2 regions of the Comamonas aquatica genome follow, and region 1 is predicted to be linked to the other one. Evidence: riboswitches for the same ligand, from Rfam matches in the RefSeq annotation. Region 1 holds a riboswitch; the other holds the start of a gene.
What was found. A riboswitch is a leader RNA that binds a small molecule or an ion and turns the genes downstream of it on or off. The one in region 1 is predicted to bind thiamine pyrophosphate.

Region 1 (14,607 bases):
GATGAACAGGGCAATGCCGGCCTTGCCGTTCTTGGCCATCGGGTAGCCATCCAGGCAGGTGACCGCCGACGCGGGCCCCCCGGGCAAATTCATCAGGATCGAGGCCGTCGATCCGCCGTACTGCGCGCCGTAGTACACGCCGGCCAGCATCACGATCGCCGCGGTGGGCGACATGTGGTAGGTCATCGGCAGCAGCAGCGAGATGGCCGCCAGGGCACCGATGCCGGGCAGGACGCCCACGGCCGTGCCGAGAAACACCCCCAGGAAGCAATACCACAGGATGGTGGGATCGGAAGCCACCTGCAGCCCCATCAACAGATTATTGAATAGTTCCATCGTGACAATCAGAATTCAGGAAACATGGAAATCGTCATATTCAGACCGACGATGAAAATCAGGACGGTAATCACGGCAATGATGCCGGCAATCACCAAGCGCATACCCATGTGCATCGGTTTGGGTAGGCTGGCCACCAATACGGCCACCATGGTGCTGAAAAATACGCCCAGGGTATTTAGCAAGAAGGCAAATACCACCAGCGACCCCAAGGAAGCCGCCAGACTGTCCCAGTGCACGACGATGCGGTCGCCTTGGCGGAACCAGGCGGGCAACACGATCAACACCCCCAGGGCAAACAGCACCCAGCCCAGGATCACCGGCATATACCCGGGCCCCATGCGCGCGGCGGAACCCATGGCGTAGCCGCTTCCAGCGATGGCAAAAAATAATCCGACCGCGGCCACAAACAGGCCGGCCAGAATATCCCGTAAATCTCTAGGTAACATCACACCTCCATTGCATTGAGGAGGCGTATCTTCATGGCAGAAATGGCGATTTTTTTACGTAATACCACCTAGCGCAGATTATATTAACCACGCTTCATGCAAAACATTAAAAAATAATCATGCAAATCCAATCCAGGTATTGATTTGCAGTTTTTTATTAAAAGGAATTAATTTTTCGACATCATCCAGGCATCGGGTAATGCAAAAAATAATCATCAAAGCCCCCAGGCCGTGTGCCTGAATACCACCCGCCACCTCACGGCCACGCCCCTGGGCCAGCGGGGGTATTCCGCAGCCCAGGGGCGCTTTGCTTTTCATAGCTATCAGCGCTTACCAGACAAGCGCTGATAGCCAATTTTGCACTTAACGCGCCGTGGTATCGCTGGCGATGGGGATGTAGAACTCCCCGCCCGTGCGGTTGAACTCCTCGGCCTTGGCCTGCATGCCGGCGGCAATCCCCTGCTCTTCGGCCACGCCCTGCTGCTTGGCAAAGTCGCGCACCTCCTGGGTGATCTTCATGGAGCAGAACTTGGGCCCGCACATGCTGCAGAAGTGGGCGACCTTGGCGCTGTCCTTGGGCAGGGTTTCGTCGTGAAAGGCGCGCGCCGTGTCGGGGTCCAGGCCCAGGTTGAACTGATCTTCCCAGCGGAAGTCGAAACGCGCTTGCGACAGCGCATCGTCGCGCGAACGCGCGCCCGGGTGGCCTTTGGCCACGTCGGCGGCGTGGGCCGCGATCTTGTACGCAATGATGCCCTGCTTGACGTCGTCGCGGTCGGGCAGGCCCAGGTGCTCCTTGGGCGTCACGTAGCACAGCATGGCCGTGCCGAACCAGCCGATCATGGCCGCGCCGATGGCCGACGCGATGTGGTCGTAGCCGGGGGCGATGTCGATGGTCAGCGGGCCCAGGGTGTAGAACGGCGCCTCGTGGCAGTGCTTGAGCTGCTCGGTCATGTTCGCCTGGATCATGTGCATGGGCACGTGGCCGGGGCCTTCGATCATGGTCTGCACGTCGTGCTTCCAGGCCACTTGCGTCAGCTCGCCCAGGGTCTTGAGTTCGGCAAACTGGGCGTCGTCGTTGGCGTCCGAGGCACAGCCAGGGCGCAGGCCGTCACCCAGGCTGAAGGATACGTCGTACTGCTTCATGATGTCGCAGATGTCCTCGAAGTGCTCGTACAGGAAGCTTTCGCGGTGGTGGGCCATGCACCACTTGGCCATGATGGAGCCGCCACGCGAGACGATGCCGGTGCGGCGCTGGGCCGTCAGGTGGATGTAGGCCAAGCGCACGCCGGCGTGGATGGTGAAGTAGTCCACGCCCTGCTCGGCCTGCTCGACCAGGGTGTCGCGGAAGATCTCCCAGGTCAGGTCTTCGGCAATGCCGCCGACCTTCTCCAGCGCCTGGTAGATGGGCACGGTGCCAATGGGCACGGGCGAGTTGCGCACGATCCAGTCGCGCGTGGTGTGGATGTTCTTGCCGGTGGACAGGTCCATGACATTGTCCGCGCCCCAACGGATGGCCCAGACCAGCTTTTCCACCTCTTCCTCGATGCTCGAGGTCACGGCCGAGTTGCCGATGTTGGCGTTGATCTTGACCTTGAAATTGCGCCCAATCGCCATGGGCTCGATCTCGGGGTGGTTGATGTTGGCCGGGATGATGGCGCGGCCGCGCGCCACTTCGTCGCGCACGAATTCGGGCGTGATGATCTTGGGGATGGCGGCGCCCAGGCTGTTGCCGGCCAGGCGTGCTTCCCGCGCCGCGTCCTGCTGGTACTGCGCCATCCATTCGCGGCGGCCGTTCTCGCGCAGGGCCACGTATTCCATCTCGGGCGTGATGATGCCGCGCTTGGCGTAGTGCATCTGGGTCACGTTCTGGCCGGATTTGGCGCGGCGCGGCTGGCGTTGCAGCGCGGCCGCCTCGGCGCGCAGTTGGGCCACGCGCGCGTCTTCCTCGCCACGCTTGCCGCCGTCGTCCAGCGCCACGCGCGGGCGGCCGACATAGAACTCGCTGTCACGACGCGCTTCGATCCAGGCGCCGCGCACGCTGGCCAGGCCCTGGCGCACGTCGATATGGGCGGTGGGGTCGGTGTAGGGGCCCGAGGTGTCATAGACGCTGACCTGCTCGCCGTTGGTCAGCGCGATGTCGCGCACCGGCACGCGCAGATCGGGGTGGATGGCACCGCTCAGGTAGCTTTTGGTGGATGCCGGAAATGGCTGGCGCGACTGGGCCAGCAGGTCGGCGAAACGGGCGGCATCGGGGGCATTGCCGGCGGCGGGCGTAAAGATGGCATCGGGGGCGTTCATCGCAGTCTCCAAAAAGCGTGTGAAGTTCATCAAACGCTCCGTGGAGTGCTGGGACGCTCTGATGGCGTGGGAGATGGCTGGCGCCATCCACCTTCGCCTGCACCTGGCTCCAGCCCTGGCATTGCTCCCACAATGCCTGACCGACGCCACCGGAATCCACCGATTCCGACCAAGGCTGCCACGCCCGGTGTTCCATCCCCAAAAAGACAAAACCCCAGTGCGCGAGGCGCCTGGGGTTTGCTGTGCCTGGGGATGGTGGGCACCTGCCTGGCCTTACAAAAGCCCATGTGCCTGTCCATTCCTGGCCCTGCTTCAGGGTCCCGCTCTTCTTCCGCCGGTATGAACCGGATCAAGTTCGTCGGGTTCGCTGGCCACTGTTTTCACAGCGGTTCGCATCTCAGCGCTTTCGCACACCCCGGAGCAGCCGTGAGTATAGGCGCATCTGCGCCGGCACTGGACACCGGGCAAACGCCTAGGCTTTCAGCATCAAAACCGACTCCAGCGCTTGTCAGGCATGCGCTGGCAGCTATCAATGCTGAAAATCAGACCACGATGGCACTGGCCGAGCCGACCTGCTTGCGCAGCTCGAACTTCTGGATCTTGCCAGTGCTGGTCTTGGGCAGTTCGCCAAACACCACGGCGCGCGGCACCTTGTAGCCAGCCAGGTGCTGCTTGCAGTGGGCCACGATGTCGGCCTCGCTGACCTGGGCGCCCGGCTTGATTTCCAGGAAGGCGCACGGAGTCTCGCCCCACTTGGGGTCGGGCTTGGCCACCACCGCCGCCGCCAGCACGGCGGGGTGGCGGTAGAGCACGTCCTCGACCTCGATCGAGGAGATGTTCTCGCCGCCGGAGATGATGATGTCCTTGCTGCGGTCCTTGATCTGGATGTAGCCATCGGGGTACTGCACGGCCAGGTCGCCGCTGTGGAACCAGCCGCCGCGGAAGGCATCGTCCGTGGCGCTGGGGTTCTTGAGGTAGCCCTTCATGGCGATGTTGCCACGGAACATGATCTCACCCATGGTCTCGCCATCCAGGGGCACGGGCTGCAGGGTCTCGGGGTCCATGACCCGCACTTCGCGCTGCAGGTGGTAGCGCACGCCCTGGCGGGCATTGAGGCGGGCACGCTCGCCAATGTCGAGTTGGTCCCAGCGCGCGTGCTTGGCGCAGACGGTGGCGGGGCCGTAGGTTTCGGTCAGGCCATAGACGTGGGTCAGGTCGAACCCCATGGCCTCCATGCCTTCGATCATCGAGGCCGGGGGCGCGGCACCGGCCACCATGGCCTTCACCCCGGCAGGGATGCCCTCTTTGAGCTCAGCCGGCGCATTCACCAGCAGGGATTGCACGATGGGCGCACCACAGTAGTGGGTGACGCCGTGCTCGCGCATGGCGTCAAAGATGGCCTTGGCCTCGACCCGACGCAGGCAGACATTGACCCCGGCGCGGGCCGCCACGGTCCAGGGGAAGCACCAGCCATTGCAGTGGAACATGGGCAAGGTCCACAGGTACACGCTGTGCTTGGGCATGTCCCACTCCAGCACGTTGCTGATGGCGTTGATGGCTGCACCGCGGTGGTGGTAGACCACGCCTTTGGGGTTGCCGGTGGTGCCACTGGTGTAGTTGAGGGCAATCGCATCCCACTCGTCCTCGGGCAGCTCCCAGGCATAGGCGGCATCGCCCTGGGCCACGAAGTCCTCGTAGCGGATGCTGCCGACCTGCACGGCGGCCTCGCCGTACAGGGCATCGTCCACCTGGATCACCAGAATGGGTTGGGTGCGTTCGCGCAACTGCAGGGCCTTGGCGATCACCGGTGCGAACTCAGGGTCCACGATCAAGGCCTTGGCTTCGCCGTGGTCCAGCATGAAGGCCAGGGCCTCGGCATCCAGGCGCGTGTTCAAGGTGTTCAGCACCGCCCCGGCCATGGGCACGCCGAAGTGGGCTTCCACCATCGGCGGTGTATTCGGCAGGATCACGGCCACGGTGTCGTTCTTGCCAATCCCGGCCTGGCGCAGGCTGCTGGCCAGCTGGCGGCAGCGCGCATAGGTCTGCGCCCAGGTCTGGCGCAAGTCACCGTGGATGATGGCCAGGCGCTCGGGGTAGACGCTGGCGGTGCGCTCTAGAAAGCTCAGCGGGGTCAGCGCTGCAAAGTTGGCGGCATTGCGATCCAGGTGTTGGTCGAAGGTGCTGGTCATGGCTGTTGTCTCCCTGTGGGTTGTGATTTTTGACGTGACCGTATGTTGGCATACCGCCGGCCGCACGCATGCTAAGCGTGGACCCCCAGGGTCCGCAAGTCACTTGACAAACCGGCAACGGCCCTGGGTTTGATGCGGCGCAATGTCACAAATTTCAGTATCCAGTGAAATGGGATTGCCATCTGGACTGGGTCTAAGCCAAGTCATCCATGGGAACACCCTGTGTGCATCCTGAGGTCGCACCGCCAGACGGAGCAGATGGCCACGGTCCGCTCGATCCGGGTTGTCCGTGCCTTTGAAAACGACAAGTGCTTTGGAGCCACACATGAAACTCAAACTGCGCCCCCTCGTTGCTGCTGCCATGACCGTTGCAGCCCTGGCATCCGCCGCCACCTGGGCGATGTCCCCCAACAACGAGCCAATCTCTCCCCTGGTCGCCCACAAGGTGACCAACCCCGCGATGGTGGAACTGGGCAAGAAGCTGTGGTTCGATCCACGCCTGTCCAAGTCCGGCTTCATTTCGTGCAACTCCTGCCACAACCTGTCCATGGGCGGCAGCGACAACCTCAAGACCTCGATCGGCCACAACTGGGCCGAAGGCCCCATCAATTCGCCCACGGTGCTGAACTCCAGCCTCAACGTGGCCCAGTTCTGGGATGGCCGTGCCGCCAACCTGAAGGAACAAGCCGGTGGTCCGATTGCCAACCCCATGGAGATGGCGTTCACTCACGAGCTGGCGGTGGACATGCTGAACTCCATCCCCGGCTACCTGGGCGAGTTCAAGCAGGTGTTCAAGAAGGATAAGATCGACATTGACCAGGTGACCGATGCGATCGCCGCCTTCGAAGAAACCCTGGTGACCCCCAACTCGCGCTTTGACAAGTGGCTCAAGGGCGACCAGAAGGCACTGAGCAAGGACGAGCTGGAAGGCTACAAGCTGTTCCGCGACAGCGGCTGCGTGGCCTGCCACAACGGCACGGCCGTGGGCGGCAACTCCTTCCAGCGCATGGGCGTGGTCGAAGCCTACAAGACCAACAACCCCGCCGAAGGCCGCGTGGCAGTGACCGGCACCGATGCCGACCGCTTCAACTTCAAGGTACCCACCCTGCGCAACGTCGAGCTGACCTACCCCTACTTCCACGACGGTGCGGCGGACACGCTGAGCGAAGCCGTGGACACCATGGGCCGCATTCAGCTGGGCAAGAAGTTCACGCCCCAGGAGAACGCCAAGATCGTGGCCTTCCTGAAGACCCTGACCGGCGATCAGCCCCAGTTGACCATGCCCATCCTGCCGCCCTCCAGCGACAAGACCCCGCGCCCCCAGCCTTTCGCTAAAAAGTAAGAACGTCTGGTCCTCGGGACTTTGCGCTGACTTTTGAGCGCGCATTCATCCGCCAAGGTGCTGCAGCGCCTTGTGCGGATGCCGCTTTTTCAGGTTCTCACCACCCACCGACATGACAGCCCAGCCTCTTTCCGCCTCCCACACCACCACCCCACACGCCCTGGAAGCCCGGCTGCGCAGCGCGGACATCCAGCCAACACGCCAGCGCATGGCGATTGCCCAGGTGCTGCTGCATGCCCCCGTACACCTGGCGGCCGACGACATCCTGGCCGCAGCACGCAAGCTGCTGCCCAGCCTGTCCCGGGCCACGGTCTATAACACCTTGCCGCTGTTTGTCGAAAAAGGCCTGCTGCGTGCCTTGCGCCTGGATCCCGAGCGCACGGTCTACGACTCCCGCACCGACACGCACTCGCACATCTACCATGAAGACACGGGAACCCTGGAAGACCTGCCGGCCGAAATGCTGCAGTGGCCCAGCATTCCGGACATTCCCGCACACCTGGAGCTGGTGGGTCTGGATCTCATCGTGCGGGTCCGCCAGAAAACCGTGCATCCCCAGCCTCAGTGATGCCATTTTTCCGGGTCAATGACTGACATCCCGGGTGGGGTATTTGCAAAAAACCCAATGATCAATCTTGCCATTCAATAATTATAGAAATCTATTAATCATTTAAAAATCAATCACTTAAAACAAAAATATGTCTCTCAAAGAATGCCTTTTATCACCAAAAGAAAACATGTTTTATATAAGACATCTTTTACGAAAAAATGGCCTTTCTGCTGACAGACTGCCATTTCGTTCCTACAATCCATCCCATCGCCACACACAGTGCGGCGAGACAAACAAATGAGGAATGCTCTGGGACTCACCAGAGCGGAGGAGGCCAGGCCTGCATCACTGATGCAGGCCTTTTTTCTTGGGCCACGTAAAAAAACTCCACCCAGCGCCCTGGGCGCACTGGATGGAGTTTTTCAAGCGTGCGCGACGTAGAGAATCAGCCCGTGTTGCGCAAGCCGGCCGCGATCCCGTTGATGGAGATATGGATGCCGTTTTTCAGGCGTTCATCCACCTGACCGGCACGCCAGCGCCGCACCAGTTCCACCTGCAGGTGGTGCAGCGGGTCGATGTACGGGAAACGGTGGCGAATCGAACGCGCCAGCGCCGGGTTACTGGCCAAGCGGTCCTTCTCTTCCGTGATGCGCGCCAAGGCATCGGTGGTGCGCAGCCACTCGGCTTCGATGCTGGAGAAGATGCGTTTGCGCAGGCGGGTGTCGGTCACCAGCTCGCTGTAGCGCGATGCCAGGGCCAGATCGCTTTTGGCGATGACCATGTCCATGTTCGACAGCAGCGTGCGGAAAAACGGCCACTGGCGGTACATTTTTTGCAGCAATGCCAGCTGACGGCGTGGATCCGCCCCCTCCAGCTGCACAAAGGCCTCCACCGCAGAACCAAAGCCATACCAGCCTGGCAAGGTCAAGCGGCACTGCCCCCAGCTGAACCCCCAGGGGATGGCACGCAGATCTTCAATCGCCTGCGTGGCTTTGCGTGACGCCGGGCGTGAGCCGATGTTGAGTTCGGCAATCTCCCGGATGGGTGTGGAGCCGAAGAAGTAGTCGGCAAACCCCGGGGTCTCGTACACCAGCTTGCGATAGGCCGCCATGCTGGCCTGGGACAGCTGCTCTGCCGCCTGCAGATAGGCCTTGGTGGCCGGCTTGGTGGGCTGCAGCAACGTGGCCTCCAGCGTGGCGGCAACCAGGGTCTCCAAGTTGCGCCGGCCGATCTCCGGATTCGCATACTTGGAGGCAATCACCTCGCCCTGCTCGGTCAGACGGATCTGGCCGCGCACGGTGCCTGGGGGCTGCGCCAGGATGGCCTGGTAGCTGGGGCCACCGCCGCGGCCCACCGTGCCGCCACGGCCATGAAACATGCGCAGCCGCAAGCCATGCTGCTGACCCAGTTGATCGAACAGCTCTACCAGCGCCAGCTCGGCCTGGTACAGCTCCCAGTTGCTGGTGAAAATGCCGCCATCCTTGTTGCTGTCGCTATAACCCAGCATGATGTCCTGCACGCCGCCCGAACGCTGCAGCAGCGCGGCTACACCGGGGATGGCGTAGTAGGCCTGCATGATGTCGGCGGCGGCGCGCAGATCACCGACGGTCTCAAATAAGGGCACGACGATCAGATCCAGTCGGGCATCCGGCTGGTCCAGGCAGCCCTGCAGCAGGCCCACCTCTTTTTGCAGCAGCAGCACTTCCAGCAGGTCGCTAACTGTTTCGGTGTGGCTGATGATGTAGTGGATGATGGCATCCCGCCCATAACGGGCACGCATCTCCTTGGCAGCCTCGAAAATCGCCAGTTCACTGCAGGCCAAATCCGAATACTGACCGGCCACCACGCGCAGTGGCCGCGGCTCCTGCAACAAACGCTGCAGCAACGCGCACTTGTGGGCCTCATCCAGCTGCGCGTAGTTGGCGTCGACCTGGGCCACCGCCACCAACTCCGCCACCACCGCCTCATGCTTGTCCGAGCTTTGGCGCAAATCCACCGTCGACAGGCAGAAACCGAACACCTTCACCGCGCGAATCAAGGGGTTCAGGCGCTGCGCGGCTAGGCTCTCGCCATGGTGGGCACGCAGGGAATCGCCAATCACCAGCAGATCGCTGAGCAGTTCCTCGGCCTGCACATACGGGTTCTGCGGCGCCACGGCATGGCGGGCCGCTTGCCCCCCAGTCAGGTGTTCCAGCGTGGCGGCCAGACGCGCATAAATACCGGTCAAGGCACGGCGATAAGGTTCGTCCTGGCGGTGTGGATTGCTGTCCGGGGATGCATTCGCCAGCGCCCGCATTGCTGCCGACACATCCACCAGGCGCACCGACATGGACAGCTCGGCCCCCAGGTAGTGCACCTCGGTCAGGTAGTGGCGCAGCACCACTTCGCTTTGGCGGCACAGCGCCAGCTTCAGTGTGTCGGCCGTGACATTCGGGTTGCCATCGCGATCCCCGCCAATCCACTGCCCCATGCGCAGGAAGCTGTGGATGGAACGCCCTTCCAGCGCATCCTCCAGCGCAGCGTAGATCCTGGGCACTTCGCGCAGAAAAGTGGCCTCGTAATAGCTCAAGGCGTTTTCGATTTCATCGGCCACCGTGAGCTTGGAATACCGCAACAAGCGCGTCATCCACAGCTGCGCCACGCGGGCACGCAACATGGACTCATTGCTGGCCAGTTCACGCGGCGTGAGTGCGTCCTTGGCGCTGTTGAACAGCTGGGCACGGGCCTGGATGTCATCGCGCTCCACCAGCAGGCGGGCGATGTCGTGCTCGGCCTGCAAGATGCTCTGCCGCTGCACCTCGGTGGGGTGGGCCGTCAGCACCGGGGAGACATAGGCCTGGGCCAGGGTCTGCGCGATCTCATCGGGCGTGATGCCGGCCCAGCGCAGGCGCGACAGGGCCACCTCGACGCTGCCCTCCTGCGTATTGCCGGCACGCTCGTGCACCGCCCGGCGACGGATGTGGTGCCGGTCTTCAGCCAGGTTCGCCAGATGGGAAAAGTAGGTGAAGGCACGGATCACACTGACCGTCTGGTCCGTGCTCAGCCCCTTGAGCAGCTTCTTCAGCGCCTTGTCGGCCTCATGGTCGTGGTCGCGGCGAAAGGCCACCGACAACTGGCGCACCTGCTCGATCAGCTCATAGACCGCGACCCCTTCCTGCTCGCGAATGATGTCGCCCAGAATGCGCCCCAGCAGACGGATGTCCTCGATCAGCGGCAAATCCTTGTCGTGCTTGCGTGCCGCCCTGGCCTGCAAAGAAGCAGCGTTTTGATCTTGGTCGTTCTTTCGCGCAGCAAGCTTTTTCATGAATACTCCCACCGGTTTCTATGGCAACTTGCCATGCTAGCATCCCCCGTTGATCCGAAGGCACACGCCAAACCACTGAAGTCATGACCCTCGCCACACCCCTCCCCCCGCTTGTCATCGCCACCCGTGAGAGCCGCCTGGCGTTGTGGCAGGCCGAGCATGTCAAGGCCTTGCTGCAAGCACAGGGGCACCAGGTGCAACTGCTGGGCATGACCACCAAGGGCGACCAGATCCTGGACCGCACCCTGTCCAAGGTCGGTGGCAAGGGGCTGTTCGTCAAGGAGCTGGAAGTGGCCCTGGAAGAAGGCACCGCCCACATCGCCGTGCACTCGCTCAAGGACGTGCCCATGGACATGCCGGATGGCTTTGCCCTGGCCTGCGTGATGGAGCGCGAAGACCCCCGTGACGCCTTCGTGTCGCCCCGTTACGCCGACCTGGATGCCCTGCCCCAGGGCGCTGTCGTCGGCACGTCCAGCCTGCGCCGCCAGGTGCTGCTGCAGGCGCTGCGCCCCGACCTGAAGATCGAACCCTTGCGCGGCAACCTCGACACCCGCCTGCGCAAACTGGACGAAGGCCAGTACGACGCCATCGTTCTCGCCGCAGCAGGCCTGAAGCGCCTGGGCATGACCGACCGCATCCGCAGCATCTTCGAGCCCACCGCCATGCTGCCCGCCGCGGGCCAGGGCGCCCTGGGCATCGAGATTCGCACCGACCGCCAGGACCTGGCGCAGGCATTGGCACCGCTGGTCCACATGCCAACCTGGCTGCGCGTGGCCGCCGAGCGTGCCGTCAGCCGCGGCATGGGGGGCAGCTGCTCGGTCCCCCTGGCCGCCCATGCCGTGCTGGACGCGGGCCAGATGCGCCTGGATGCCGCCTGGGGCGACCCCGAAGGCGTCCTGCCGCTAGTGCAGGTGCAACAGACCGCCCCAGTTTCCACGCTGGAACAGGCCGAAGCCCTGGGTACGGACGTAGCACGCCGCCTGCAGGCGGGCGGTGCCAAGGTCTGCAGCAACGCATAGCACTGCCGGATGCTGCCGCTGCTCGTTGTCACCCGTCCACAACCGGACGCCACGCTGTGGACACAGCAGCTGCAGGCGGCCGGCGTGCCCAGCCACTGCCTGCCCCTGATGGAGATCGGCCCCAGCCGTAGCCCCGCGGCCCAGGCAGCGTTGGCCTGCGCACTGCAACAGCTGGACACCTACAGCGCCCTGATGTTCGTCAGCGGCAATGCCGTACGCTATTTCGCCGACCAGTTGCAGACCGCGCACCGTGCCTGGCCTGCCCAGGCGCGCATCTGGACTCCCGGCCCCGGCACCACCAAGGCCTTGCTGGCCGCCGGCGTGCCCCTGGCACAGATCGACCAGCCTGCGGCCGATGCCGCGCAGTTTGACTCCGAGTCCTTGTGGGCCCAGATCCAGACCCAGGTCCGCACCGGCCAGCGCGTGCTGATCGTGCGCGGTGGCGACGGGCAGGATGCCGCGGGCCGTGGCCGGGTCTGGCTGACCGAGCAGTTGCAGCGCCAGGGGGTGCAGGTGGACTTTGCCCCGGTGTATGAGCGCCACCCCCCCGCCGATGGCGCGGCCTTGCTGCAGGACATCGCCGCGTTGCGCGCGCAGAATGCCCTCTGGCTGTTCAGCAGCTCCGAATGTGTGCAACATTTGCGACTGAGCAACCCCGCCTGGTCCTGGCAAGCGCACACCGCCTTGGCCACTCATCCGCGGATTGCCCAGCAAGCGCGCGACGCGGGTTTCGGCACCGTGATCGACACACCGCCCACCGTGCAAGGCATTGTGGCCTCGATAAAATCATTGCATGACCTCCCCTGACAGCGCCCCCATTGCCTCGCAGGCCGTACCGTTTGAAAAACCCGGCGTTCCCCACGCCGCCACGCCGGCCTGGGCGTGGCTGTCCCTGGTGGTCGGCGCCACCGGCCTGGGCTGCAGCCTGATGCTCTGGCAGAAAGTCGATGGCATGCAGGAACAGCTGGCCCGGCAGACGGCCGAGGCCACCACCCAGGCCGTCGAGGCCCGCGCCCTGGCGCGGGAGTCGCAGGACCTGGTGCGGGATGCCAGCGCCAAGCTGTCGGTGATGGAAGCCCGCGTGAACGAGGTCAGCCTGCAGCGCGGCCAGTTGGACACGCTGGTGCAAAACCTCACCCGCTCGCGCGACGAAACCCTGGTGGTGGATCTGGAGTCGGCCATCCGCATGGCCCAGCAACAGGCCCAGCTGACAGGCAGCACGGAGCCCCTGGTAGCCGCCCTGCACCACAGCATCAAGCGCCTGGAGCGCTCCACCCAGCCACGCCTGATCACCGTGCAGCAAGCCATGGAACGGGATCTGGAGCGCCTGTCCCGAACCGCGGTCACCGACACCGCCAGCCTGCTGGCCCGCCTGGACGATGTGGTGCGCCTGGTCGATGACCTGCACGTGCAAAACAGCGCCCCCTTGCAGGACACCCAGCGGCAACCCGAGCGCAAGGCGCCACAGCCGCAGGCCGCGCAAGATGCCACCCTCACCCCCGCGCAGTGGGCGTGGTGGAGCAACTGGGGCCACAGAATCTGGCAGGGCACGCTTGATGAAGCCCGCGATCTGCTGCGCGTCAGCCGCATCGAGCACGCCGACGCCATGCTGATGGCGCCCGAGCAAGCCTTCTTCCTGCGCGAGAACCTCAAGTTCAAGCTGCTGAACGCCCGCCTGGCCGTGCTGGCGCGCCAGTTCGATGCGGCCCGCGCCGACATCGGTGCGGCCCAGGCCTCGCTGAACAAGTACTTCGAGGTCGGATCGCGCCGCACCCACCAGGCCCAATCGGTCCTGGCCCAGCTGCAGACGCATTTGCAAGCCACCCAACAACCGTCGCTGGAAGACACGCTGACCGCGCTGTCCACCGCAGCGACCGGGCTGTAAGCGCGCGAAAGGACTTCCACCATGATGCGCGCAGCACTTTGGTTTGTCGGCCTGTTCGCCGTGGCCGTCGCTCTGGCTTTGTTCGCTGGCAACAACCAGGGCATGGTCAGCCTGTTCTGGCACCCGTACCGGGTGGACCTGTCTCTCAACATGGTGCTGCTGCTGCTGTTCACCGTGTTCGCCCTGGCCTATGCGGCCTTGCGGGCCTTCTCGGCCCTGGTCATGCTGCCCCACCAAGCCAAGCGCTGGCGCCAGCAGCAAAAGGAACGCAACCTCTACCAGGCGCTGGTGGCTAGCTTCTCGCACCTGCAGGCGGGCCGCTATGTGCGGGCGCGCAAGTCGGCGCAGACCCTGCTCAAGCTCAGCGACGAGCTGCGCCACGAGGACGCGCACTTCGCCCAGGACAGTCACCTGCGGGCAATCGCCCACATGCTGGCCGCCGACAGCGCCCATGCCCTGCGCGATGTGGCGGCGCGCGACAGCCATTACGAGCAGGCGCTGGACGATGTGCCGCTCAACGGCAGCCTGCAGCAGCAGGAAATCCGCGAAGGCGCCCAGATGCGTGCCGCGCGCTGGGCCCTGGATGACCGCGATCCCCAGGAAGCCCTGCAGCGCCTGGAACAGCTCCCCCCCGGCGCCAGCCGGCGCACCATGGCCTTGCGCATCCAGCTCAAGGCCAGCCGCCTGGCGCATGCCACGCACTCCGCCCTGGAAACCGCCCGCCTGCTGGCCAAGCACGGCGGCCTGTCCCCGGAAGCGGCCGCCAGCATCATCCGCGGCCTGGTGATCGAACAGATCCAGCACACCCACGATGCCGAGCAACTGCAACAGACCTGGCGCAGCCTGCACCCGGCCGACCGCGACGCGCCCGACATCGCCCTGGCCGCCGCGCGCAAGCTGGTGGAACTGCAAGGCGATGCCCAGCAAGCGCGCAGCTGGCTGCTGCCGGTGCTGGAGCAGTTCATCCAGTCGCCCCAGTCCCTGACCAGCACGCAGGCCCTGCGCCTGTTCACCGTCCTGCCCCAGGCGCTGGACGGGCTGGACGCCACCTGGCTGGCCCGGCTGGAAACGGCCTACCGCGCCGCACCGCATGAGCCCCGGCTGCAATACCTGGCCGGTATGGCCTGCATGGAGCAGCAGCTGTGGGGCAAGGGTGAGCAATTGCTGCAAGGCGCGGTCATGCGCCTGGACGATGCCCCGCTGCGCGCGCGGGCCTGGACGGCCCTGGCCGTTGT
Region 2 (14,607 bases), 280 kb from region 1:
CTGCGCTACTGCATGAACTCGGCCTCGCTGCAGTTCCAGGAACCCGAGGCCTGAAGGCGTGCGCCCCTGCGGAGCCAGCCAGCCCCGGGCGCCTTCGGTCTTGCCCGGCGACCGGCACGCACTCGGCGAGTGAAACCCTTGGACTTCCCGGATTTGTGCACCCGCCAGCCCCCGGGGCTATGGCATGCTTGGCATCTTTTCGCATGACCCTGGGCCCTGCGGCGCCCGAATTCTTTTCATGAAACTGCTGATCGACTTTTTCCCCATCATTTTGTTTTTCGCGGCCTTCAAGGTCTGGGGCATCTACGCCGCCACGGCGGTGGCCATCGTGGCCACCATCGCGCAGATCGCCTACCTGCGCATCAAGACAGGCAAGGTCGAGACCATGCAATGGCTGAGCCTGGGGGTCATCGTGCTGTTCGGCGGCGCCACCCTGATCGCCCACGACGAGAATTTCATCAAGTGGAAGCCCACCGTGCTGTACTGGCTGATGGGCGGTGCCCTGCTGGTGGGCCTGGTGCTGTTCAAGAAGAACTTCCTCAAGAGCCTGATGGGCGGGCAGCTGCAGCTGCCCGAGCCAGTCTGGACCACGCTGAACTGGGCCTGGACCGGCTTCTTCGCCGTCATGGGCGTGCTCAACTTGTGGGTGGCCTACAACTTTGACACCGACACCTGGGTCAATTTCAAGATGTTCGGCGGCATGGGTTTGATGCTACTGTTCGTCGTGGGCCAGGCCTTCTACCTGGGCCGCTACCTCAAGGACGGCGAACAGGCCCCCTCGCAGGAGCGTGGCCATGAGTGAGGCCATCACCGCCGCCGCCATCGAGCAGGTGCTGCGCGCCCAACTGGCGCCCACCCAGCTCGAAGTCATCGATGAAAGCGGCGCGCACGCCGGCCACGCCGGCGCCAACGGCACGGGTTTTGGCACCCACTTTCGCGTACGCATTGCCTCACCATTTTTTGAAGGCAAGAGCCGCGTGGCACGCCACCGTGTTGTGTATGATTCTTTGCAGCATTTCATCGACCAAGGCCTTCATGCTTTAGCCATCGAAGTGCTTTGACGAACCCCATTGCTAGAAACGCCAACGGTCGTTGGCGGCAATCACCTACTCTTACCTCTTTGTTGGATTTCCGCATGAAAAAACAGCTTTTGCCCAGCCTCGTGGCTGTCGCCGTGTTGGGCACAGCCGCCCTTTCGGCTTCTGCGCAAAACTTGGCCATCGTCAATGGCAAGCCCGTGCCTCTGGAGCGCGTGAAGGTGCTCAAGCAGCAGATCGAGCGCTCGGGACGCCAGGTGCCTGCAGAGATGGAGGCCCAGATCAAGGAAGAAGTGATTGCCCGTGAAATCTTCCTGCAGGAAGCCACCAAGCGTGGCCTGGATGCCACGCCCGAATACAAGCAGCAGATGGACCTGGCCCGCCAGACCATCCTGATCCGCGAGCTGTTCGTGGACTACCAGAAGAAGAACCCCGTGACCGACGCCGAGATCAAGGCCGAGTACGACAAGTTCGTGGCGGCCAACGCCGGCAAGGAATACCGCGCCAGCCACATCCTGGTGGAATCCGAAGACCGCGCCAAGGCCATCATTGCCGAAGTCAAGGCCGGCAAGAAGTTCGAAGACATCGCCAAGAAGGAGTCCAAGGACCCCGGATCGGGCGCCCAAGGCGGCGACCTGGGCTGGGCCAGCCCCGCGAACTATGTGCCCGAGTTCACCGAGGCCATGGTCAAGCTGCAAAAGGGTGGCCTGACCGATGCGCCCGTGAAGAGCCAATTTGGCTGGCACATCATCCGCGTGGACGACCTGCGCGACGCCCAGCTGCCTTCGCTGGACGACATCAAACCCCAGATCGCCGAGCAGCTGGAACAGCAAAAGATGATGCAGTTCCAGGAGTCCCTGCGCGCCAAGGCCAAGGTGCAATAAGCCCCCCGCCCACAGGCCAGCAAAAAGCGACCCATCGGGTCGCTTTTTTCATGGCCGGCAGGGCCTGCGCCCTGCCTGGCTGCACCCGCCCACTCAGGCGCCGCGCGTGATCGGCACCTGCGCGTCGCGGCCGTAGGTGCCCCACTTGCCCAGCTCCCACTTGGCGATCGCGTTGCGGTGCACTTCGTCCGGGCCGTCGGCAAAGCGCAGCGTGCGCGCCGTGGCGTAGGCGTGGGCCAGGGGGAAGTCCTGGCTCATGCCGCCACCGCCGTGGACCTGCATCGCCCAGTCGATCACATCGCAGGCCAGCTTGGGCGCCACCACTTTGATCATGGCGATTTCGGTACGTGCCACCTTGTTGCCCACGGTGTCCATCATCCACGCGGCCTTGAGCGTCAGCAGGCGCGCCATGTCGATGCGGCAACGCGCCTCGGCGATGCGCTCCTGGGTCACGGTCTGCTGGGCAATCGTCTTGCCGAAGGCCACGCGGCTGGAGGCGCGCTGGCACATCAGCTCCAGCGCCCGCTCGGCCTGGCCGATGAGGCGCATGCAGTGGTGGATGCGGCCGGGGCCCAGTCGGCCCTGGGCGATCTCGAAGCCACGGCCCTCGCCCAGCAGGATGTTGCTGACCGGCACGCGCACGTTCTCGAAATACATCTCCATGTGGCCGTGCGGTGCATCGTCGTAGCCCAGCACGCTCAGCGGACGCACCACGCGCACGCCAGGGGCATCGGCCGGCACCAGCACCATGCTCTGCTGCGAGTGCTTGGGCGCATCGGGGTCGGTCTTGCCCATGGTGATGTAGATGGCGCAGCGCGGGTCGCCCGCCCCGGAGATCCACCACTTGTGGCCGTTGATGACGTACTCGTCGCCCTGGCGCTCAATGCGGGTACAGATGTTGGTGGCATCGCTGGAGGCCACCTCGGGTTCGGTCATCGCAAAGGCCGAGCGGATTTCACCGCGCAGCAAGGGCAGCAGCCACTGGTCGCGGTGCTCCTGGGTGCCGTAGCGGGCAATGGTTTCCATGTTGCCGGTGTCAGGCGCCGAGCAGTTGAAGACTTCCGATGCCCAGCCCACACGGCCCATGATTTCGGCCAGGGGCGCGTACTCTTGGTTGGTCAGGCCGGCACCGCGCACGCCGGCGATCTCGGCGCTGTCCTGGGGCAGGAACAGGTTCCACAGATCCTGGGCCTTGGCCTTGTCCTTGAGGTCTTCGATGACCTTCAGCGGGGTCCAGCGCTTGCCCGCCTGGGTGTTGGCCTCCAGCTCGTGGTGGACGGCCGCTTCGGCGGGATAGATGTGCTCGTCCATGAAGCGCAGCAACCGCGCCTGCAGTTCCTTGGTCTTGGGGGAGTAGTCGAAATCCATGGAGTGCTCCTTTTCGTTAACAGGCAAACATGGGCGTGCACTGCCCCCCGGCAGCTGCAGCCGTCTAACACACGAGGGGAAAACTGGGGTGCGGCCCCTGCGCCGCCGGGCTCAGGCGCCGTGCTTTTGCGCGTAGGACCAGGCCAGCTGCGCCATGGGCCGCGCGGTATCGCCCGCGGCCTTGGCCTGCGCACTGGAGGCGGTCCCCGCCTCGACCCGCTTGGCAATGCCCTGCAAGATGGCCGCGATGCGGAACATGTTGTAGGCCAGGTAGAAATTCCAGTCGGCCTGCAACTGCTGCGGCGTGGCCAGCCCGGTGCGCTCGCAGTAGCGGCGCATGTATTCGGCTTCGCTGGGAATGCCCAGGGCTGCAATGTCCAGGCCGCCAATGCCGCGCCCCAGGCTGGCCGGGATGTGCCAGGCCATGCAGTGGTAGCTGAAGTCGGCCAGGGGATGGCCCAGCGTGGACAGCTCCCAGTCCAGCACGGCCACCACCTGCGGGGTATCGGCTGCGAACATGAGGTTGTCCATGCGGTAGTCGCCATGGACGATGGAGACCTTGCTGTCGTCCTTGGCGCTGGCCGGCATGTTCATCGGCAGCCAGGCCATCAGCTTGTCCATCTCGTCAATCGGCTGGGTGACCGAGGCCACGTACTGCTTGCTCCAGCGGCCGATCTGGCGCTCGAAATAGTTGCCCGGCTTGCCGTAGTCGGCCAGGCCCTGGCGGGTCACATCGACCGTGTGCAGCGCAGCCATCACACGGTTCATCTCGTCATAGATCGCACCGCGCTGCTGCGGCGTCATGCCGGGCAGAGACTGGTCCCACAGCACGCGGCCGGCCTTGAACTCCATGATGTAGAAGGCGCGCCCGATGATGGACTCGTCCTCGCACAGGGCATACATGTGCGGCACGGGCACATCGGTCCCCGCCAGCCCCTGCATGACCTTGAATTCGCGCTCGATCGCATGCGCCGAGGGCAGGAGCTTGGCGACCGGACCGGGCTTGGAGCGCATCACATAGCTGCGCCCCGGCGTGACCAGTTTGTAGGTGGGGTTGGATTGTCCGCCCTTGAACATCTCCACCGTGATCGGGCCTGCAAAGCCCGCCACCTGGGTGCTCATCCAGACCTCCAGAGCCGACACATCGAACGCATGGGTGTCGGAAACTGGCTTGGTACCTACAAAATGGTCAAAGTTACTCATGGTTGTTTAAAGGTCAGTTTCCACAATGCGCAGCAGCGCATCGCGGTCGCGCACCACCAGACCCCCCGGCTCGATCCGGATGATGTCCTCGCGCTCCATGCCCTTGAGCTCCTGGTTCACGCGCTGGCGTGAAGCCCCGAGCAACTGGGCCAACTCTTCCTGCGCCAGCTGCAGGCCGATGCGCACTTCCTCGGCATGCGCCAGGCTGGGAATGCCATAGCTGCGCACCAGGTGCAGCAGTTGCTTGGCCAGCCGCGCGCGCAGCGGCAGCGTGTTCAGGTCCTCGACCAGGCCGTACAGCTGCCGGATGCGGCGCGCCGCCAGCCACAGCATGGCCTCGTAGAACTCGGTGTGCGTTGCCAGGATGCGCTTGAAGTCCGCCTTGGCCACGCACAGCAGCGTGGTCGCCCCGTGGGCATACGCATCGTGCGTGCGGCGATCCCCGTCGAAGATCGAGGTATCGCCAAACCACAGCCCCGGCTCCACATAGGTCAGCGTGATCTGCTTGCCCGTGATGGACGTCGAGCTCACCCGCACGGCCCCCTTGGCACACGCAAACCATTCCTCCGGCACTTCGCCGCGGGCGCAGATCAAAGCACCATCCTTGAATCGTTTGACGTAAGCGCATCGGAGTATGTCGTGCCGCAGCGAAGGTGAGAGGGATGAAAACCAGCGACCTGCATTGATCGCTTCACGTTCTTCGATAGTAAGAATCGGGTCGTCCATATCCTGTCGTTTCTGTGACTGAAAACCTGACCATTGTCGCGTCAGAGACCAGCCGCTTGGGGTCTGAAAGCGCCCCCTGGGCATGAACTTGTCCAGAAAGTGACAGTCTGGATCGCGCCCACCCCAAAAACAAAGGGTAAACCCTTAACCCTTTGATGCTGCACGCGTTTTCCAGTCCCAGGCTGTGCACCACACCACGGTCCATCGCAGGTTTTTTCAACTCGGGCATTCCGCCCAGCAGAACCCTGCCAGCACCACCCAGCCCGGTCTCGGTCACCGCCTGGCCGTGGCCCAGCACCGCGCCCACCGGGTGGGCTGCCACCATGCAAAAGCGGCATGTCCGCCCCAGCCGACATGCCGCTTTGCTCATTCATCCATAGCTGTCTGCGCAGGATTTACCTGCCTTCAACGCCGATTGGATGCAGTTTCAAGACGTGGACACCGCGCCCGCCAAGGCCACCGGCACCCGCTCGCCGCTGGCCAGGACCAGGCAGTTGGTGGCGCCCACCTGCAGCTTGGCGCCATGAAACACATCCTCCCAGCCCTCAGCCTGCTTGAAGTTCATGGTGTCGTTGATCAGTTTGCGCTCGGCGTTCAAGGCCTGCAGGTCGGCGGCGGTCAGCTCAATGCACGAAGGGTAGGCGTTGTCGTGCGCCTTCCAGTGCGCACGCAAGGCCTCAACCAGAGAGTCGTAGAGATTTGGCATGGCTGAAGTTTAGGGCGTGTTCCGGTGCTCCGGGTCCAGCTGCGGTACGGCCCCTGGGCGGGTCTGCGGTCGGGGAAACCGCGGTTTCATGGGACAATCGCGCCCGCTGCATCGCACGGTGCGGCGCTCGCTGGGGGTGCCCTGCCGCAAGGCCGGGCTGAGAGAGTCCCTTTGAACCTGATTGAGATCATCCTCGCGCAGGGAAGCTGTTCATGCTGGTTGCTCGTCCGCAGGCTGTTGGTCATTGCGGGCCGCGAGCCTGTCACGGCCCCTGCTTCGTAGGCTTACGGAGCATGTATGCATTCCTCGTCTTCCGCGCCCGCCAACCAGGCGCTGTCTCCCACCACACCGTCTGAACGGGTGTTCGCCCTGCACGACCATGCCGCGCTGTGGTTCAGCCTGGGCGTGGGCCTGCTGGTGATGCAGGTGGGCGCCTACCTGCTGCCCGCCCTGTCCACCCAGCAGGCCGTGCTGGCGATCGTCTGCGGGTCGCTGCTGGGCGCCGGCCTGCTGGGCTGGATGGCCAAGATTGCCTGCGACACCGGGCTGTCCAGCGCCGCGCTGATGACCCACGTCTACGGCCGCCAGTTCGCCAAGCTGCCCATCCTGCTGAACCTGGTGCAACTGATCGGCTGGGGCACCTTCGAACTGGTGGTGATGCGCGACGCCAGCGTGGCCATTGCACGCCAGGCCGGCGGCATGGCGGCCAGCCACTGGCCGGTGGTCATGACCCTGGTGTGGGGTGCCGTAATCGGGCTGCTGATCAGTGGCTCCATGCTCAAGCTGGTGCGCCAGTTGATTGCCCGCATTGCGCTGCCGCTGGTGGTGCTGTCGCTGCTGTGGCTGACCTGGCATTTTGTCGGCCTGGCCCTGGAACAGGGCTGGGAAGGCATCTGGCAACGCCCCGGCACCGGTGGCATGGGCTGGTTGCCCGCCATGGACCTGGTGGTGGCCATGCCCATCTCCTGGCTGCCGCTGGTGGCGGACTATGCCCGCCATGGCCGCGATGGTCGCAGCGCCCTGCGCGGCACCTGGCTTGGCTTTGGACTGGCCAACGTGTGGTGCTACGGCCTGGGCGTGCTGATCACGCTGACCCTGCCCAGCGAGAACCTGGTCACCGCCCTGCTGCTGGCCCAGGGGGGCCTGATCGCCCTGACGCTGATCCTGATTGACGAGGTGGACAACGCCTATGGCGACACCTACTCGGGCGCCATGGCTGCCCACAGCATGGCACCACGCTGGAGCCTGCGCCGCTGGGGCCTGGGGCTGACCGTGGTCTGCGTGCTGCTGGCCCTGGTGCTGCCCATGCACAGCATCGAGCCCTTCCTGCTGATGCTCAGCTCGGTCTTCGTGCCCCTGTTTGGCGTGATCCTGGGCCGCCTGGCCTGGCAAGCGGCCGACCAGCGCCTGGCCCAGGCCCCGCAATGGCTGGCGCAGGCGCGCGGCGCGCACTGGCCAGCCGTGCTGCTGTGGCTGGCGGGTGTGGGCTTCTACCACGGCGTGCCCCTGCTGGCCCCTGCCGCAGGCAGCGCGCTGCCAACGCTGCTGGTGTGCTTTGTACTGGCGCGACTGCTGCCACGCGCGACCCCGGCGCAGTGACCCCAGGCCAGCCGCAATTTGGTCGGTTTGTCCAGACGGTTCATCGCCAAGCATGACCAGAAACACGACGGCGGTCACATTTCACGCATTTTTTTGTGAGTGGAATGCAAATTTCAGTGAAACTGCGCGGGCATGATGCAAATTCTTACAGGTACGGGGCACACGGCCCGCACCTGGGCCCCCTTGATTCACAGGAGTTATTGCCGCGTGTTGTCACCACTTGCCCCCCACCTCTCCCGCCGCCTGCGCAGCAGCGGCCTTGCTGCCCTGCTGTTGACCGGTGTGCTTGCCGCCGCCCCTGCCTTGGCCCAAGCACAAGAGTTTTTGAGCATCAAGGGCAATACCGTCAACATCCGCGCCAAGCCCACGACCAAGTCCGAGATTGCCTGGGAACTGATCAAAGGCTATCCCGTGCAGGTGATGGAGCGCCGGGACGACTGGATCAAGGTCAAGGACTTTGAAGGCCCGCTGGGCTGGGTGCACCAGCCCCTGACCGACAGCGTGCCCCACTACCTGATCAAGGCCGACACCGTCAACCTGCGCGCAGGCCCGGGCACCAACCACAGCGTGGTGACCAAGCTGAGCAAGTACGACATCGTCAAGACCCTGGAAAAGCGCGACGACTGGGCCAAAGTCCAGACGGCCGAGGGCCAGTCTGGCTGGATGCTGGAAAAGCTGGGATGGGGTTGGTAGTCACACACTCCTGGCAGACAGAACTTCTATAAAAAACGGCGCCCTGAGCGCCGTTTTTTTATGGAGAATCGCGGCCCTGCCAGGCCACCACCCTCAGCCCGTGAACACCAGCTGGGCCTGGGGCGCAAAGCCGTGGTTCAGGGGGCCATGGCCCCGCCCGGTGTACACCTCGGCCCCGGCGGCGATGGCCCCCAGGATGTAGCTGCGGGCGCTTTCCACCGCCGCAGGCAGCGGCAGGCCGCGCGCCAGGTAGGCGGCAATCGCCGAGGACAGGGTGCAGCCCGTGCCATGGCCGTTGTGCGTGGGTATGCGCTGCGAACCCAGCTCCTGGCGCGTGCCGTCGCGACCGGCCAGCAAGTCCACCACCCAGTCTCCCGGCAGGTGCCCGCCTTTGAGCAGCACCTGCTGCGCGCCCATGTCCAGCAAGGCCTGGGCGGCGGACGCCATGTCCGCCACATCGGCGATCTTGCGGCCAATCAGCCAACCGGCCTCATCCAGGTTGGGGGTGATCACGCTGGCCAGCGGAAACAGTTCACGCACCAGCACGGCCACGGTTTCATCGTGGATCAGCTTGTCGCCGCTGGTGGCCACCATCACCGGGTCCAGCACCACGTTCGCAATCCCGTAGCGGCGGATGGCATCGGCCACCACCTGCACGATCTCGGGCGCATGCAGCATGCCGATCTTGATAGCGTCCACCCCGATGTCCTGCACCACGGCGTCGATCTGCGCCAGCAGCATCTCGGGCGGGATGCCATGGATGCCGCGCACACCCAGCGTGTTCTGGGCGGTGATGGCGGTGATGGCCGTCATGCCGTAGCAGCCCAGGGCGCTGAAGGTCTTCAGGTCGGCCTGGATGCCGGCGCCACCGCCACTGTCCGAGCCGGCGATGGAAAGCACGCGCGCATAGCGCGGAAAACGGGGGGGTGCACTGCCGTGTGGCAGGGGTTGCGTAGTCATGGCAAAAATTATGACCCAAGCCAAGGCTTGTTCACGCACTGGCGCCGCTGTTCCTGCCCTTGTGCTGTAATTGCCGCTTGCGGACGAAACAGGGGTGTCCCGCTGCCACCGGCACCGTGCCGGCGCAGTGCGCGACTGAGAAACACCCTGGGGCCCTGCGCCCCGTTACCCGATCCAGGTCATGCTGGCGTGGGGAGTTTCCACAGAGCAGCAGCCGCACGGCTGCGATGCCCGTTTTGTCCTTGGCGACACTTACCAACGGGAACCCTTCACTATGCTCGCTTTGACCACAACTTCGCACATTGCCATCCTGGGCGCCGGCCTGATGGGCCGCCTGCTGGCGCTGGAGCTGGCGCGCGAGGGGCATCGCGTCGAGGTGTTCGAAGCCAAGGGGCCCGAGGCCGACGGCGCCGCTGCGCGCGTGGCTGCCGCCATGCTGGCCCCGCTGGCCGAATCGGCCATCACCGAACCCGGCGTGGTGCGCATGGGCCAGTACGGGCTGACCCGCTGGCCCCAGCTGATCGCGCAGCTGGACGCCCCCGTGTACTTCCAGCAGAACGGCACGCTGGTGGTCTGGCACCGCCAGGATGCGGCCGATGCCCAGCGCCTGTGCGGCCTGTTCGAGAAGAACCACCGCCTCAACCCCAGCCTGCCCGCGCTGGAGAACCTGGATGCCCAGCGCCTGCCCCAGGTCGAGCCGGCCCTGCAAGGCCGCTTCAACCAGGGCGTCTACCTGCCCGGCGAAGGCCAGCTGGACAACCGCCAGCTGCTGGCCGCACTGGAGCAGACACTGACCCGCCTGGGCGTGGCCCTGCACTGGCACACCCCGCGTGAGACCACCGACTTCCAGCCCGGCACCAGCGGTCAGCCCGATCTGGTGCTGGACTGCCGCGGCCTGGGCGCGCGCACGCAGTGGAGCGCGCTGCGCGGCATCCGCGGCGAGGTGGTGCGCGTGCACGCCCCCGAGGTGACGCTGCAGCGCCCCACGCGCCTGGTGCACCCGCGCTACCCGCTGTACATCGCGCCCAAGCAGGACCACATCTTCGTCATCGGTGCGACCGAGATCGAATCCGACGACATGGGCCCGGCCAGCTTGCGCTCGGTGATGGAGCTGCTCAGCGCGCTCTACACCGTGCACTCCGGCTTTGCCGAGGCGCGCATCCTGGAAATTGCCACCCAGTGCCGCCCTACCCTGCCGGACAACCTGCCCGCCCTGCGCTGGCTGGACGAGCGCGTGCTGCAGGTCAACGGCCTGTACCGCCACGGCTACATGATCTCCCCCGCCATGCTGGACGCCACGCTGCAGCTGCTGCGCACGGGCAGCGCGGCGCTGGCCAAGGACTTTGACGTGGCCGTGCACGCCCCCATGCTCGCCTGAGCACCGCGCTTCGCCGACAATACGGGCCTTTTGCTTATGAACATCACCATCAACCAGCAGGCAGTGCAACTGCCCGACCCGGCCAATGTGGCCGACGCCGTGGCCCACTGGCAGGCCCAGCCACCGTTTGCGGTGGCGGTGAATGCCGAGTTCGTGCCCAAATCGCTGTACGCCACGCGCCAGCTGGCCGAGGGCGACCGCCTGGAAATCATCGCCCCCGTGACGGGCGGTTGAGGGTCCGGGGCACCGCCTCTTCATAAAATCAGCCGCTAGCTCTTTTCTATCAAGCGCTGGCAGCTATCAAAATTTCGCCATGAGCACACCTACCCCCGCCGCAGACAGCCTGGTGCTGTACGGCCAGACCTTCCAAAGTCGATTGCTGCTGGGCACATCGCGCTACCCCTCGCCCGCCGTGCTGGAAGCGGCCGTGGCCCGTGCCAAACCCGCCATGGTCACCGCCTCGCTGCGCCGCCAGGGCAGCAACGCCGCCGAAACCGGCGCCAGCTTCTGGGAGCTGCTGCGCCAGTTGAACGTGCCCGTGCTGCCCAACACTGCCGGCTGCATGACCATCCAGGAAGCCGTGACCACGGCCCAGATGGCGCGCGAGGTGTTCGACACCCCCTGGATCAAGCTGGAGCTGATCGGTGATGACTACACCCTGCAGCCCGACACGCTGAACCTGGTGGAGGCTGCCTCCCTCCTGATCAAGGACGGCTTCCAGGTGCTGCCCTACTGCACCGAGGACCTGGTGCTGTGCCAGCGCCTGGTCGACGTGGGCTGCCAGGCCGTCATGCCCTGGGCGGCGCCCATCGGCACCGGCCGCGGCCCCGCCAACCCCTACGCCATGCAGGTGCTGCGCGAGCGCCTGGACGTGCCCCTGATCGTCGATGCCGGCCTGGGCCGCCCCAGCCACGCCTGCCAGGTCATGGAGTGGGGTTTTGACGGCGTGCTGCTGAACACCGCCGTGGCCCTGTCCGAAGATCCGGTGCGCATGGCCGGCGCCTTTGCCGACGCCACCCAGGCCGGTCGTGACGGCTACCTGGCCGGCGCCATGGCCGAGCAGACCGCCGCCCAGCCCAGCACCCCCGTCCTGGGCACACCGTTCTGGCACCATGACTGAGTTGCACATCCCCGCCATGGCCCAGGCCATCGTGGCCGCCCACAGCGCCACCTTCGCCCCCGACGAACAGCGCCTGCCGGCACAGCCCACGCCAGCGGCCACCCGCCAGGACCCCGCCTATCTGGCGGCGCTGCAGGCCTGCAGCGCCCTGGGCTTCATCGCCATCGACGCCGAATGCCTGGCCCAGGCCTGGCAGCGGCAGAGCGTGCGTACCGGTGGCTTTGATGCCCACTGCTGGCCCAGCAACCCGCAGGACTTCGGTCTGGCCGGGGCCGATCCGCAACTCGCCTTCCCGCCCTGCCCGCGCGCGCTGGGGCTGTATGGCGTGCTGCCCACGGCCGAGTGGGTGGGCCGCATGGCCCGCGCCGGCGTGCCCACGGTGCAATTGCGCTTCAAGAGCGATGACCAGGCGACCATCCGCCGCGAAGTGCAGGCCGCCGTGCAGGCCGTGCAAGGCACCGGCGCGCGCCTGTTCATCAACGACCACTGGCAGGCCGCCATCGATGCCGGCGCCTACGGCATCCACGTCGGCCAGGAAGACCTGGACGCCCTGGAAGGCGCACAGCTGAACGCCATCCGCGCCAGCGGCCTGCGCCTGGGGGTCAGCACCCACGGCTATGCGGAGATGGTGCGCGCCCATGCCGTGCAACCCAGCTACATCGCCCTGGGTGCCGTGTTTCCCACCACGCTCAAGAAAATGGCCACGGCCCCGCAAGGCGTGGCCCGCCTGCAAGCCTATGTGCGCCTGATGCAGCAATACCCATTGGTGGCCATCGGCGGCATCGCGGCCGAGCAGTTCCCGGCCATCCTGGCCACCGGCGTGGGCTCCATCGCCGTGGTGCGCGCCCTGGTGAATGCCCCCGACCCTGATGCGGCCGCACAACATTTACTGGGTTTGATCCCCGCGCCATAAGCCGTTCATCCAGCGCTGCCGCAGCGCTCCGCCCCACGTCCTGCACACTGGCACAGCTTGTGCTTTGTATACAAAAGCAGCACTCAGGTGTGCCCCACGCACCTGAAGTGGGCAATCGGCTGACCGCTTTTTAATTCGACCTTTTGAGGGAGTTCCTCCGTGAAAAAATCTCTGATCGCTTTTGGTGCCGCTCTGGCCTGCATGGGCGCTGCCCAGGCACAAAGCAATGTGCAACTGTCGGGTCTGGTGGACATGTACGCCGGCTCCATGAAGACCGCCGGCAACGAACGCACCAGCCAAGTCGGCTCGGGCGGCATGACCACCTCTTGGTGGGGCATGAACGGCACGGAAGACCTGGGCAACGGCCTGAAGGTGGGCTTTGCACTGGGCGCCTTCTTCCGCGCGGACACCGGCACCCCTGGCCGCACCGACGTCGACAACTTCTTCGCCCGTGACGCCAACGTGTCGCTGTCCGGCGGCTTCGGTTCGGTGAAGCTGGGCCGCTCCATGGCCCCCAACTTCCTGCCCACCATCCTGTTCAACCCCTTCGGCGACTCCTTCACGATCTCGCCTCTGGTGCTGCACGCCAACATGAGCTTTGTCCCTTCCGCCAATTCCACAGCTGTGGATACCGGCTGGAGCAATCAGATCACTTATTCGACCCCCTCCGTGGCTGGTTTCCAAGCCAACGTGCACTACCAGTTTGGTGAACAAGCTGGCAAGTCGGGCGCTAACAATGTCGGCGCCAACCTGACCTACCGCAGCGGCCCTCTCGCATTGACCGCGTTCTACGAGCAAGCCGACATCCTGGGAACTCCATCCACTCCCACTTATACAGCTGGCAATAAGAATGAAAACTGGATGCTGGGCGGCACTTACGATTTTGGCGCTGCCAAGTTGTACGCCACATACGGTCAATCCGAGAAGGAAGTGGCCTCTATCCAGACCCTGGACCAAAAAACCTACAGCCTGGGCTTGGATGTTCCGGTTACCAAGGCCGGTACGCTGAAGCTGGCCGCCGCTTACTCTGACCGCGATTACAGCGCCCAGACTGACAACAAGCGCACCACCGTGACGCTGGGTTACGACCACTTCCTGTCCAAGCGCACCGATGTCTACACTGCCGTGATGTATGACAAGCTGAGCTTTGATGGTGCCAAGAACGAAACAGGCACCAGCGCTGTCATTGGTATTCGCCACCGCTTCTAAGCGCAGCAAGCCCCCCCAAAAAAAGCGCCCACTCGGGCGCTTTTTTTTCATGGTGATTATTCTGAAAAGTGAGCGCATACCGCTCGACTTGAAAGGCTTTCAGAACCCAACACCATCAAGAAGCTTGCTCGGCGCGCGCGAGCCGCTCACTTCTTTGAAAACCCCAAGCACCGATTGCAGCCCAGCGGTGGCAAGCGAGCCGACCACCACAACCCTGCCGCCAATGCCCTCAGACCCGCACACGCGGTGCCTGTGCTCCAACCGTCGCTCCACGCTCAGCGTCCGTCTTCCTGCAACACCTGCAGCCGCAACTGCAAGGCCTGCACCTGGGCGGCATCGCCGGCCTGCTCGGCCAGCCGCTGCTGCACCAGCAGCCACGCCAGGGCGGCCTTGCGCCAGCCCTGGGCAGAAGCCAACGCGGCCGCCTGCGGCACGGCGGCAGGTGCGAGCTGCCCGGCACGCAAGGCCACTCCGGCCGCGGTCAAAGCGGACAAGGGGTCCTGGGTTGCGGGCAGCTGCCCCACCGGTGCGCTGGCCAGCAAGGCCTGGGCCGTGGCCTGCTGGGCGGCAGGCAGCAGGCCGACATCGTCCGGTGTATGCCGGGCCTGCAGGTAGCGGGCATAGGCCTGCTCCGCCGGCGCCGCACCGGCCGCATACCGCTGGTAGCGCGGACAGTCGGCCGGTGCCACCACCGCTGCCTGGACGGCGCACTGCAACAGCGCCACCCGGGCCATGGCCGCCGGCTGCCCGGTGGCCGCCACTTCGGCAAAGGCCTTGCGCCACTCCACCTCGGCCACGCGGCGCTGGCCCT

Region 2: linked by a shared signal. The riboswitch ahead of KAQ61_RS09690 (purine-cytosine permease family protein) and the one ahead of thiC (phosphomethylpyrimidine synthase ThiC) in region 1 are both predicted to bind thiamine pyrophosphate.

The regions. Positions count from the first base shown of each region.
Region 1 covers NZ_CP072916.1:2,308,143-2,322,749, forward strand. The annotation lists gene KAQ61_RS10960 (tripartite tricarboxylate transporter permease) at 1-336, opposite strand, end outside; gene KAQ61_RS10965 (tripartite tricarboxylate transporter TctB family protein) at 345-785, opposite strand; gene KAQ61_RS10970 (hypothetical protein) at 903-1,103, opposite strand; gene thiC (phosphomethylpyrimidine synthase ThiC) at 1,149-3,083, opposite strand; TPP riboswitch at 3,393-3,511, opposite strand; gene KAQ61_RS10980 (acyl-CoA synthetase) at 3,626-5,272, opposite strand; gene KAQ61_RS10985 (cytochrome-c peroxidase) at 5,598-6,614, shown strand; gene KAQ61_RS10990 (Fur family transcriptional regulator) at 6,727-7,182, shown strand; gene ppc (phosphoenolpyruvate carboxylase) at 7,610-10,468, opposite strand; gene hemC (hydroxymethylbilane synthase) at 10,552-11,487, shown strand; gene KAQ61_RS11005 (uroporphyrinogen-III synthase) at 11,497-12,294, shown strand; gene KAQ61_RS11010 (uroporphyrinogen-III C-methyltransferase) at 12,281-13,372, shown strand; gene KAQ61_RS11015 (heme biosynthesis protein HemY) at 13,397-14,607, shown strand, end outside.
Region 2 covers NZ_CP072916.1:2,025,161-2,039,767, forward strand. The annotation lists gene msrB (peptide-methionine (R)-S-oxide reductase MsrB) at 1-54, shown strand, start outside; gene KAQ61_RS09650 (septation protein A) at 239-802, shown strand; gene KAQ61_RS09655 (BolA family protein) at 795-1,061, shown strand; gene KAQ61_RS09660 (peptidylprolyl isomerase) at 1,136-1,921, shown strand; gene KAQ61_RS09665 (acyl-CoA dehydrogenase family protein) at 2,015-3,289, opposite strand; gene KAQ61_RS09670 (phosphotransferase) at 3,401-4,492, opposite strand; gene KAQ61_RS09675 (Crp/Fnr family transcriptional regulator) at 4,499-5,218, opposite strand; gene KAQ61_RS09680 (hypothetical protein) at 5,184-5,543, opposite strand; gene KAQ61_RS09685 (hypothetical protein) at 5,646-5,924, opposite strand; TPP riboswitch at 6,047-6,145, shown strand; gene KAQ61_RS09690 (purine-cytosine permease family protein) at 6,222-7,523, shown strand; gene KAQ61_RS09695 (SH3 domain-containing protein) at 7,731-8,216, shown strand; gene thiD (bifunctional hydroxymethylpyrimidine kinase/phosphomethylpyrimidine kinase) at 8,310-9,176, opposite strand; gene KAQ61_RS09705 (FAD-dependent oxidoreductase) at 9,451-10,554, shown strand; gene thiS (sulfur carrier protein ThiS) at 10,591-10,788, shown strand; gene KAQ61_RS09715 (thiazole synthase) at 10,868-11,674, shown strand; gene thiE (thiamine phosphate synthase) at 11,667-12,587, shown strand; gene KAQ61_RS09725 (porin) at 12,747-13,796, shown strand; gene KAQ61_RS09730 (hypothetical protein) at 14,072-14,607, opposite strand, start outside.